Linked DNA regions of Beijerinckia sp. 28-YEA-48. The protein of the gene in region 1 interacts with the protein of each later gene in a pairwise test. Links are inferred from orthologs where the notes say so. Each region holds a gene or a part of one and is shown on either strand. Other genes may lie near its edges.

Evidence for each region. Proteins that work in one complex are often made in the same cells at the same time.
Region 2: the proteins of dps (region 1) and clpS interact in binary tests that used the Escherichia coli proteins (3 or more experiments, as listed by UniProt). The link is inferred for Beijerinckia sp. 28-YEA-48 from one-to-one orthologs.

Annotation. Positions count from the first base shown.
Region 1 is NZ_FNSI01000001.1:2,035,352-2,041,139, reverse strand. Bases 1,104-3,935 are described here. They hold dps (DNA starvation/stationary phase protection protein Dps), read right to left. Parts: upstream 2,844-3,935; coding sequence 2,364-2,843; downstream 1,104-2,363. Other genes in these bases: BLW50_RS09610 (TauD/TfdA dioxygenase family protein), read right to left, coding at 2,969-3,856; BLW50_RS09620 (hypothetical protein), read left to right, coding at 1,390-2,289. In the rest of the region: BLW50_RS09630 (MFS transporter), read right to left, coding at 1-257; BLW50_RS09625 (hypothetical protein), read left to right, coding at 506-799; BLW50_RS09605 (hypothetical protein), read left to right, coding at 4,118-4,573; BLW50_RS09600 (CocE/NonD family hydrolase), read right to left, coding at 4,627-5,788.
Region 2 is NZ_FNSI01000001.1:821,425-827,108, forward strand. What follows is about bases 1,430-4,157. They hold clpS (ATP-dependent Clp protease adapter ClpS), read right to left. Parts: upstream 3,126-4,157; coding sequence 2,733-3,125; downstream 1,430-2,732. Other genes in these bases: clpA (ATP-dependent Clp protease ATP-binding subunit ClpA), read right to left, coding at 1,430-2,723; BLW50_RS03925 (phasin family protein), read right to left, coding at 3,558-3,899. In the rest of the region: BLW50_RS03910 (lyase family protein), read left to right, coding at 1-216; more of clpA, read right to left, coding at 264-1,429; BLW50_RS03935 (serine hydrolase), read left to right, coding at 4,298-5,684. UniProt on the Escherichia coli protein: Involved in the modulation of the specificity of the ClpAP-mediated ATP-dependent protein degradation.

The DNA.
Region 1 (5,788 bases):
TATTGCATGGCGACCAGAGCCGTGCCGATCACCAGCGTGAATTTCAGCCCGATCGCCGGGCTGACCGCCAGCAGGATCGGCCGTAGCACGAAGCGCAGGGCGAGCACGGCGCCGAGCACCAGGAATACATGCGGCAGGCCGAGGCCGTTCTTCAGGAAGAAGGCCCCGGTGAAGGCGCCGCCGATCTGGAACGAAAGCTGTACCAGCCCGCTATGCAGGTTGAGCCGGTTGATATTGCGGTTGGCGAAGGTGGCCATGGCGTAAGGAATGCTTCTCAATCTCGCGACGTGGGCAGGCCTATCGGGCTGCGCAAGCGCTTAATCCCGATTTGTCAATCAATCCATTGATAAGACGAGAAAAACGAAATTCTTGCGGAAATTCATGCGCGCAGCCCTTCAAATCTTCGCAGATGATCTGGATTTATCTTCGCAAATTTGCGGAGATAGCCTCACCAGAGCGGGCAAGCTCGATATGTGACACGTCGTCGATAGGGTGAGGGCTGACGATGCACGACAATCCTTTGCCATCCTACATCCGCCGAACCGCGCAAAATGCCGCCTCGCAAAACATGCGCAGATACAAGCGTGATCAGTGGAATGAGGCTGATTGGGCTATTCTCTCTGAAACGCGCGAAAAACTCATTCGCTCCCACTACAGTCGCTTGGGTGAAGCCATCAACTCACAGAATCCATTTACGCGCTTTCAGATGATCGATGTCCTGGAACGCAATGGCCACCTCCATGGGCCGATCGCCGATATCAAAAACAAGATCGCCAGCTATCTCGAAAAGAACGCGTGATTGGCAAGCAACGGGCGCTCGAAGTTTTTGAGAAATGAGAGAAGCGCGCGCACGGCCGGAGATCGCGATTTCGAAGGTCGGTTCCAGGGCTGGAAATTCGAACTCAGCGGAAGCTTGCCGAGCGGAAATTAAAATCGAACAAACAGAGAACAAAATTCCGCCGCCCTCCCTTCGTATTTTGGGCCCGATTTGAACGCGGCGGGTGCCGCGGTCCTGAGAGAGGAGAACGGCCCTTGGATCGAGGGACAGGAACATTGCAGCAGGCGGCGCGGCAGCGGCCGCGAAGCTACGACTTCTGCGCCCGCAGGAGCGCGTCGGGGAGGGGGTGCCACGAGATTCTGAGGAACAACCCCATGCAAGGGTGCTTTTCCATCGCGCCTCAACTGAAACGCGACTTTGCCAAGCGCCTTGTTTTGAAGGGTTTCAGGCCGGAAAGGGCGAGGGGCTCAACAAGCCGCCATGCCCGTCAGGCGCAAAATCGCCGCTTTTACAGGCGACCGGTGTTAGGGGTTGCTTAACCATAAGCGGCTGAAATGATGGGGTGGCGCTCCGATCCGCCTAGATATTCCGATCGTTTACGAGGGTTGCGTTTGGGTTACTTGCTTCCGCCTCCGGCGCCAGCACCGGTCGTCGTCGTCAAAGACGTCGGCGGATTGGTGTCGGACTATCGTGCGCAGACGGCCGTCTATCGGGCCGAGGGTCGTGAAGTGCGGCTGCTCGAATGCAGGTCTGCGTGCACATTGGCGTTGAGCCTGCCGAATGTCTGCGTCTATCCGTGGAGCGTTCTCAAGTTCCACACCGCCTATAATCAGAACACCAAGGAAATCGACCAGGGCATCACCGCCGAACTGTTCAATGCCTATCCGCAGCCGGTGCGTGAGCGTCTGGGCTATCTCACCCGCAACTATCGCAATCTGAGCGGCGGCGAATTGATCGACCTCGGCGTTCGCGATTGCCGCAAGGGTCCGGACGTGCAGATCGCCCGCCGGACGCAGCCGCAAGTCCAGCCCGTGGCCGTCGCGTCGAACGTACAGCCAGCCCCGCAACAGAGCGCTGCGGCGGGGCAGGGCGTCAATCCATTGTCGGGTCTGGTGCAGAGCGTCGCGTCGCTCTTTGGTTCCGAGCAGCAGCCTTCGGCGACAGCTGCGCAGCAGCAGCAGCAATGGCCGCAGGTGCAGGTGGCTTCGGTCAAGCCGGTGGATGACGTGCCGCTGCCGCCGCGTCGCCCGACGGGCCTGCAGGTGCCGGACGAAATGCTTGCAGATGCTGCTGCGCCTGACGCCGCCGGCGAACTGCAAAACGTGCAGATGGCCAGTGTGCAAGTGGCCGATGTTCCGACACCGCCACGCCGCCCGATGCACGTGGCGCTCGGCACCTATACGCGGCCGATCGAACTGCCGGCCGTCATCATCGGCGCCGCGCCGATCCTGCCGACGGGTCTGTCGGCCTATGCGCCATTGCCATCGCTGTTGGCCAACGTGCAGCGTTAAAGCGGCGCCACTTCACGGGCACAAAATAAGGGCGGCTCCTTGCGGGCCGCCCTTATTTTATCTCAGGCAGTCACTCACCCCTTATGGGCGGCGACGAACCAAAGGTCTTTATCGACCGCGCGTGAAATGCCCGTGAAAATATCGGCTGTGTCGGCATCGCCCGCCTCGTCCGCATCGTCGATGGCCTTGCGGACCGAAGCGCCAAAGGCCGAGAGCCGCTCGCTCAAAGCTTTGACATGGTCGGCCGAGGCGACAGCCTTGACCGGATAGGCCGCGAGGTTGGTTGCTTCGGCCACCACCTGCGTCGTGCCGAGCGCCATGCCGCCGAGCTGTACGGCGCGTTCGGCGATCGTGTCGACATGGTCGTCGACGCGAGTGGCGATCTGGTCGAACAGTTCGTGCAGGCCGATGAAATTCTCGCCCTTGACGTTCCAATGCGCCTGCTTGACCGCAAGCTTGAGATCGATCGCGTCGGCGAGCCTGGCGTTGAGGAGCTCGATCATCTGATTGCGAACGTTACTCTTGATGTCCGTAACGATGTTGTTGGTACTCATGAGCTCACCCCGTCTTGTGAAACATGTGGTTAATGCCTTGGCAGGCGCCGGGTTCCTTGCAGGGTTCTCGGCCAGCTGCGTGCAAAGATATTAGAGCGGGCTGCGGCGCATGCAACCCATGCGCGCTATTCGGCCGCGGATCGATCCTGCCAGGCGGGGATGACGGTGCTGCCGGCGATGGTCATGCGGCGCATCAGGCGATGCTGATCTTTGGGGAAATCCGTGCGCGCATGGATCGAGCAGAGATTGTCCCACATTAAAAGATCGCCTTGTTTCCAGACGTGTTCGTAGATCAGCGACGGATCTTCGGTGAAGCTGTAGAGCTCTTCCAGCAGCGCATCGCTTTCGGCATCGGTCAGTCCCTGCACCCGATGGCTCATCAAGCGATTGACATAAAGCGCGCGGCGACCGGTCTCCGGATGTCGCAGAACCATAGGCTGATGCCAGTGTTTTATATCGGCGATATCTATCGAACTCAGATCGAGGCGGGAGTCCTGGACTTCATCGAAGGCTTGGAGAACGGTGCGGCCTTCGATCCTGTCCTTCAAGCGTTGCGGCAGGTTGTCATAAGCCTGATACATATTGGCGAACTTGGTGTTGCCGCCTTCGCTTGGCACTTTGATCGCATAGAGAAAGCTCGCCCGGTTCGGCTCGGCCGCGTAGCACATGTCGTGGTGAAACCACAGTTCGCCATCGGGCAGGACGCCGATCGGTTTGCCGTTCTCGCGAATGTTGGACACCAGCATCGCCGCCGCGTTGTAGTCGGGGCCATTCTGCTGCCGTGGGTTCTTGGCGGGCAGGCGGTTGGCGCGACCGCCGATTTCACCCCACAGGGAGACAAAGGTGCGTTGCTGCTCCGGGTCGAGGGTTTGGCCGCGATAGTGGAGGACGATGTGGTCGAACCAGGCCCGGCGCAGTTGCGCCACTGTCTCGGGAGCGAGCGGAGCGGAGAGGTCGAGGCCACGGATTTCAGCGCCGATATGGGCTGAGAGGCGGTGAACGGAGAGAGTCACGGCGGGCTCCTGGCGTTTCCTGTCTTTTCTTAGGGCGCGAATATAGCGCTCCCAGGCATTCCCTCAAGCGCGCCCTAAAAGCATCAGCCACATTCACTTGCCATTCACTTGCCATTCACTTGCCATTCAGCGGCGCAGACCTAAATATAGCCCAGTCGTTCCGGGGCGGGAATCGACAGCCTTCGAGGCGAACCGTCCCCCGGGGTGCGAAACCGTCCGCCGCCATTGCGGCTGGATGCTCGTGACCGTGGGGATTTGTTGATGACCATGAAAATCAATCTGAATCGGCGTGGCTTCTTTGCCGCCGCCGCCGCGTCGCCGTTCGCTGCCAAGGAAGCCGCCAAGAGCGTCATCGAGGAAGCCGCCAAAATGCAGGCGGCCGCGATGCAGGCTGCCGGCATGTCTACCTATTCCGACACGATCTATACCGGCATCGCTTCGTCCCATGTGTCGGCGCCCCAGCGCAGCCTTTGGGATGCGATCATGGACATGGGCGTGCCGGACTGGAAAGAGCAGGATATGCGCATCGATGCCAAGCGCAGCCGCACACTTGATCCCGACATCGCGGCGATGAAGAGCTTTTCGCTGCAAGCTAAACTGCGCCTGCAATGGGAGCGCAATTACGAACTGCTGGTCGAACGCGCCATGCAGCAGAAGCGGATGGAAAAGATGAAGCGCAGCTTCTTCGACAGCAATCCGGATATTTCTGAATATTGAGGCTGTGATCGATCCAACGCCAGGCTAAGCCCTGGCGTTGGCGTATCCTCTCATCAGGTCTCGCGCTTGGGAATGATCGGCAGGAGCAGATGGGACGGCCTGTCCGGTCCCGTATGGATAGTCACATCTCCGCCGAAAATGCTGATCGGCCGATCAAGCGCATCGTCGTGAAGCCAGGGGCCCGAGCCGCTGCGCAGCGGATCTCCGCTAGGCGAAGGGCGCATGAAATCTTTGCCGCGGATGTCGAGGGCAAGGCGATATCCAGCCGGTAACACGATACAAGTTGGCCAGATTTCGACGTTGATCTCGTAGAGGTCACCGGGAACCAGAGGCTGCTTTTCATCATGCGTATGATAGGGCTGATAGGGCAGGGAGCGCTCGGCACAGAGTTTTCGATGGGAGGCACGCAACCAGCCTTGCGCCAATGGTGTGTGTGGATCGACGGTCCCTTGAAATTCGACCTCGCGTCCATCAGCGGAGAAAGCTTGAAGCGTGACGAAAAAGTCGGCATCCGATGTCGATGAGGAGATGAACAGTTTCAGAGACAACGGCCCAGTTATCTCTGTCTCCTGGTCCAACGGCGGCGACAGCCAGAGTGTGCTTTCATGGGCCGCGATGAATTTCTTCGTTCCGTCTCGGGATGAGGCATTCCAGCTCAGCGAGCCACTGTTGGCGTCGAGGAAAAGCCTCGTCCATTGTGTTCCCGACAGCGGCCATTCGTTCTCCTTGCGCAGCTCCACGTCATCCGTGAGCGGCCGGCGCAGATTGAGCCATACGCGCGGCTCACTATTCCAGCCGTTTTCTTCACCCTTGAGGAAATAATCGAAGAACCGCTTTTGCAATTGCAGCCCATAGTCGAGATAGAACCATTCCTCATGACGGCCAGGGTGTCCTTCAAGCCATTTCTGCTTCGAGGCGGCGAGCGTGAATGCCGAAAAATTACCGCGCGGATGGAGACCATAGCCGGCCCAGTTGGCGGCGCTGAGGAAAGGCGTGATCACCTTTGACCAGTCAGGCGACCGCTCTTGATACCAGCGATCGTCCATCTCGCGCGCGCTGACGTTGGCGAGCGTGGCCAGGCGATTGGCTTCGCGCTCCTTTTCCGAGAGGTTTTCCGGGCCTGTGGCGGATTCATCCAACCACGGATCGTGCGGTCCGGCGCCATTGCCGTGCTGTACGGAGAGAATTTGGCGCGGATACCACGTCTCCAGGAAT
Region 2 (5,684 bases), 1.2 Mb from region 1 along the record:
GCGGCGCGTGCCGCCTGGGAGAAGGGCACGACCTTGATCGAGGAGATCAATGCGCGGCCCTCTTTGGCGGGTGCAGCCAAGGAACTCAATCTGGAAACGCGTCTCGACCCGAAGAAATATATCGGCCTGTCGGCGGAGGCGACTGACCGGACCATCGCCTTCATTAAGCGGGCCCGAGAAACAGACGCTCCGGCGTTGAAGCCGGAGCGTGGGTAGTCAGCAAAGTATTTTCCGGTTCTGATTTTGATCAGAACCGGAAAAGTTTAGCTCTTCAGCGGCTCCGGCGGCGGCTTGATGTCGCTTTCGGGCGGCTCGTTGGTAGCGCGCTGCTTGGCGCGGCGCACTTCCGGCTCTTCGCGCGGGGCGCGCTTCTTGCGGCTGGCCTCGACCACTTCGCGGTCGGGCTTCGGCAGAACCGGCCCTTCCGGATAGATGAAGGCCAATTTCTTCTTGCCGTTCTCGTCGTCCTGCACGACGACCTGCACCGTGCCACCGCCCTTGAGACGGCCGAACAGCACTTCGTCGGCCAGCGGCGTCTTGATGTGCTGCTGGATGACGCGTCCCATCGGCCGGGCGCCCATCGCCTGGTCGTAACCATTGTCGATGAGCCAGCTGCGTGCTTCGTCGGACAGTTCGATCGTGACATTGCGGTCGCCGAGCTGGGTCTCGAGCTGGGCGATGAACTTGTCCACCACCTGAGCGATGACTTCGCGGGGCAGGTGGCCGAACTGGACGATGGCGTCGAGACGGTTGCGGAATTCCGGCGCGAACAGCCGGTTGATCGCTTCCAAATCCTCGCCCTCACGCTTGCTGCTGGCAAAGCCGAAGGCCGCACGGGCCATGTCGGCGGCGCCGGCATTGGTCGTCATGATCAAGATGACGTTGCGGAAGTCGATCTGCTTGCCGTGGTGATCGGTCAGTTTGCCGTGATCCATGATCTGCAACAGGATGTTGAACAGATCCGGATGGGCCTTCTCGATCTCGTCGAGCAGCAACACGCAATAGGGATGCTGGTCGACCGCGTCGGTCAGCAGGCCGCCCTGGTCGAAGCCGACATAGCCCGGAGGTGCGCCGATCAGACGGCTCACCGTGTGGCGCTCCATATATTCGGACATGTCGAAGCGGACGAGCTCGACGCCAAGGGCGACGGCGAGCTGGCGTGCCACTTCGGTCTTGCCGACGCCGGTGGGGCCCGAGAACAGATAGCTGCCGATCGGCTTCTCGCCGTCGCGCAAGCCGGCGCGGGCCAGCTTGATCGCCGCCGACAGGGCCGCGATCGACTTGTCCTGACCGTAGACCACGCGCTTCAGCGTATCTTCGAGATGCTGCAGCACTTCCGCATCGTCCTTCGACACGGTCTTGGCCGGAATGCGCGCCATCGTCGCGATGGTGGCTTCGACTTCCTTCGTGCCGATGGTCTTCTTGCGCTTGTTTTCGGGCAACAGCATCTGGCTGGCGCCGGTCTCGTCGATCACGTCGATCGCTTTGTCCGGCAGCTTGCGGTCATGAATGTAGCGCGCCGAAAGTTCGACGGCGCTCTTGATCGCGTCGTTGGTGTAACGGACGCGATGGAACTCTTCGAAATAGGGCTTGAGGCCCTTCATGATCTCGATCGAGTCCGGGATCGACGGTTCGTTGACGTCGATCTTCTGGAAGCGGCGCACGAGTGCCCGGTCCTTCTCGAAATACTGGCGGTATTCCTTGTAGGTGGTCGAGCCGATGCAGCGCAGCGCGCCCTGGGACAGGGCAGGCTTCAACAGGTTCGATGCGTCCATGGCGCCGCCCGAGGTGGCGCCGGCGCCGATGACCGTGTGGATCTCGTCGATGAACAGAATGGCGTTCTTGTGCTGTTCGATTTCCTTGATCACCTGCTTCAGGCGTTCTTCGAAATCGCCGCGATAGCGGGTGCCGGCGAGCAGCGTGCCCATGTCGAGCGCGAAGACCGTGGCGCGGGCCAACACGTCCGGCACCTCGCCCTTGATGATCTTGCGCGCCAGACCTTCGGCGATCGCCGTCTTGCCGACGCCGGGGTCGCCGACGAGCAGAGGATTGTTCTTCTGCCGGCGGCAGAGGATCTGGATCGTGCGCTGTACCTCGGCTTCGCGGCCGATCAGCGGATCGATGCGACCGTCGCGGGCCTTCTTGTTGAGGTTGACGCAATAGGCTTCGAGCGCGCCTTCCTTCTTCTTGCTGTCGCCTGGTTCGCGGCTCTCGTTGCGCTCGCGCTGGCTCTCTTCTTCCTCAGCACCGCGCGGCGCCTTGGTCGCGTCGGACATGCCGGGGCGCTTGGCGATGCCGTGGCTGATGTAATTGACGGCGTCGTAGCGCGTCATGTCCTGCTCCTGCAGGAAATAGGCGGCGTGGCTTTCGCGCTCGGCGAAGATGGCGACGAGCACGTTGGCGCCGGTCACTTCTTCGCGACCAGAGGACTGCACGTGAATGACGGCGCGCTGAATGACGCGCTGGAAGCCGGCCGTCGGCTTGGCTTCATCGCCGCGCCCGTTGGTGGCGAGATTGGCGAGTTCGTGGTCGATGTAATTGACGAGGCTCTTGCGCAGGGCTTCGAGATCGACCGAGCAGGCGCGCATGACGGCCGAGGCGTCGGAGTCCTCGATCAGGCTGAGCAGCAGATGTTCCAGCGTGGCGTATTCATGGCGACGCTCGTTGGCCGTCGCCAGCGCCCGGTGCAACGTCTGTTCGAGATTTCTTGAGAACGACGGCATTGGCGCTCCTTACTTCTTTTCCATAATGCACTGCAGCGGATGCTGATGCTTGCGGGCGAAATCCATCACTTGAGTCACTTTGGTCTCGGCTACTTCGTAGGTATAAATGCCGCATTCACCGACGCCGTGTTGATGCACGTGCAGCATGATGCGCGTAGCCTCATCGTTATTTTTGTTGAAATAGCGGCGCAGCACCGAGACGACGAATTCCATCGGTGTGTAATCGTCGTTGAGCAGCAGCACGCGATACATGCTGGGTTTGCGCGTCTGGGTGCGCGTGCGCGTGATGACTGCCGTGCCGGTGCCGTTGTTGTTCGCGCCGTTGCCGTTGCCGTTGTTGGCCTCTTCCGCCGCCCGGGTGGGGCTGGCGCGATCCTGGCCGTTAGCCGGGTCAGTATAGATCTGGCGACCGGCGTGCCGATCGGTGGCCTCGCCGTCAATCGCGGAAGCGCGGAATGCCGATATCTGCCTCGCCGGTAAACGCAAGAAGCCCTCCAAGGGATTCGACCCTGAAAGTCTACCTTCAATCCCAGGGTCGTCTGCAACACTTATTCGATGTTTCACCCGAGTAATGTAGGAGCGATGCAGGAGTTGCGCCAGTGGGGGGAAGGTTATCCGCACCATTAAGGTGGTTGTTCACAAATCCGCCCCATTCCGCGTCGTCTTGCAGCGCCTTCTTGCGCGGTGATTTGCCGCGAACCGTGCGTCTTGTCTGGAATAAGAATGAAAAAAGGCCCGGCAATCAGCCGGACCTTAACGCTCAGAGATTAATAACGCGCGCGCTGATTGCGCTGCATCACGGCGTGACGTTCACGCCGAGTTGACGCGTCCGTTTTACTTGGCTGCGGCCTGAACCTTGGCGACCGCCGTTTCGACGGGCTTGAAGGCATCCTTGGCAAGGGCGGTGTAAAGCTCACCCATCTTCGTCGACTGAGCGACGAAAGACTCATAGGCGGACTTGGCGTATTCGCTCTGCGCCTGGAAGGCGACATCGACTGACTTGGCGGTGACGATCTTTTCGAAAGCCGCGGTGGCGGCTTCGAGCGACTTCTTGGAATAATCGGTCGCTTCGGTGGCGATCTGCTGGAAGCCCTTCGACAGGGCCGAGCTGGCGGCCGTAGCGGCCTCGAACTGGTCTTTGCCGAACGACTGGAAGTCTTCCACACTCTTGAACATAGGTTGCCCCTCGAATTTTGGCCGACGTGCGACGCTGTCTCGCGGGCGGCCGGGTTTGGCTGGCGTGCAGCCTCTTATATGTGCGGTGCACAATAAAAGTCAATCAAAAAATTGTGCGGTGCAAAAATATTTCGCACGCCAGCCGGCCGATCCGCGGCCTTATCGTCAAAAACGCCTCAAATGCGGTCGCCGGCGTCAGGACCTGATTAACCGGCGCGTAACCGCATTCCATTACGGTCGCATTCTGTTGTGCGGCGGCAACACGGCGAGCTGCCTTAAAAATTGGCATCGCCCGAAGGTAGTGGGACATTGTGATGGCATTGCGTAGCGTTTTTTTGACAAAGCCAGTTCTTCACCTCGCTATCGGCCTCGGAATTGTGACTATCGCCGGCAGCCTCGTGTCCACCGCCGAAGCCAGGCCGCGGCATCGCCGTCATGCCGCGGCGGCGGTCTCGACCTATTCGCCGCCCTATGCGGCGATCGTGGTCGACGCCAATAGCGGGCGAATTCTGCACGCGGTTAATGAAAACGCGCTGCGCCACCCGGCTTCGTTAACCAAAGTCATGACGCTCTATATGCTGTTCGAGCAGCTTGAGCGTGGCAAGCTCCGCCTGGACAGCGAAATTCCGATCTCGTCCTATGCCGCCGCGAAGCCGCCGACCAAGCTTGGCCTGCGCCCAGGCCAGTCGATCACCGTCGACAATGCCATCAAGGCTGTGGTGACGCGCTCGGCCAATGATATCGCCACGGCGATCGGCGAGGCCATCGGTGGCGACGAAGCGACCTTTTCCGACATGATGACCCGCAAGGCGCGGTCTCTGGGCATGACGCGTACCCGTTTCGTCAACGCGTCCGGACTGCCCGATCCAGATCAAGTGACCACCGCTACGGACCTGAGCATTCTCGGCCGGGTGATCCAGGAACGGTTCCCGCGCTACTACGGTTATTTCCAGACCCATACCTTCTATTACGGCCGTCAAGCCATTCGTAATCACAACCGCCTTTTGGGCAGTGTCGAAGGCGTCGATGGCATCAAGACGGGCTATACCCGGGCCTCCGGCTTCAATCTTCTGACGTCGGCCAAGCGCGATGGCCACCGCATCATTGGTGTGGTGCTCGGCGGCAAGTCGGGCGGGGCGCGTGATCGCGTCATGGCCGGCCTGGTTGAGGATTATATCGACAGCGGTTCACGGACGCGTAGCGCGCCGATGATCGCCGAACGTCCGGTCGAGCGGGATCCGGCGCCGGTGGTGGTCGCCGCGCTGCCGCCGCCGCGCCCGGAGCCAGTTCAGGCCGTACTGCCGCCGATGCGCGCGGAAACGCCGGCACCGCGTCCGGTGGGTTTGGTGACCGCTGCCTATGCAGCTGAGGAAAGGCCGCGTCCGGCTGTGATTTCCTCGGGCACGAAATTCGAAGAGCGGGTCGCGACGGCGACCATTCGCAGCGCCACGCCTTCTGTGCTTGATGGCTCGACGTCATCGCGTCCGGTTGCGGCCGCGGCGGCGACACCGTCCAACATGCGCTGGATCTCAGGACCGCGCGGCGTCGAGACCGATGCGCGGACCAAGGCTGCTTTCGTCGCGCCGATCAAGCCGAATGAGACCAAGGCAGAAACCAAGGTCGCCAAATTCACGCCGCCGGCGGCGATCCCCGCCGCCCGCGAAGCGGCGTCCCGTCCGGTCGTCGCCAGTGCCAAACAAGGCCTGATGATTCAGATCGGCGCCACCGACGATCAGAGCAAAGCGCAGGATCTGTTGAGCCGCGCCAAGGCGCAGGGACGTTCAG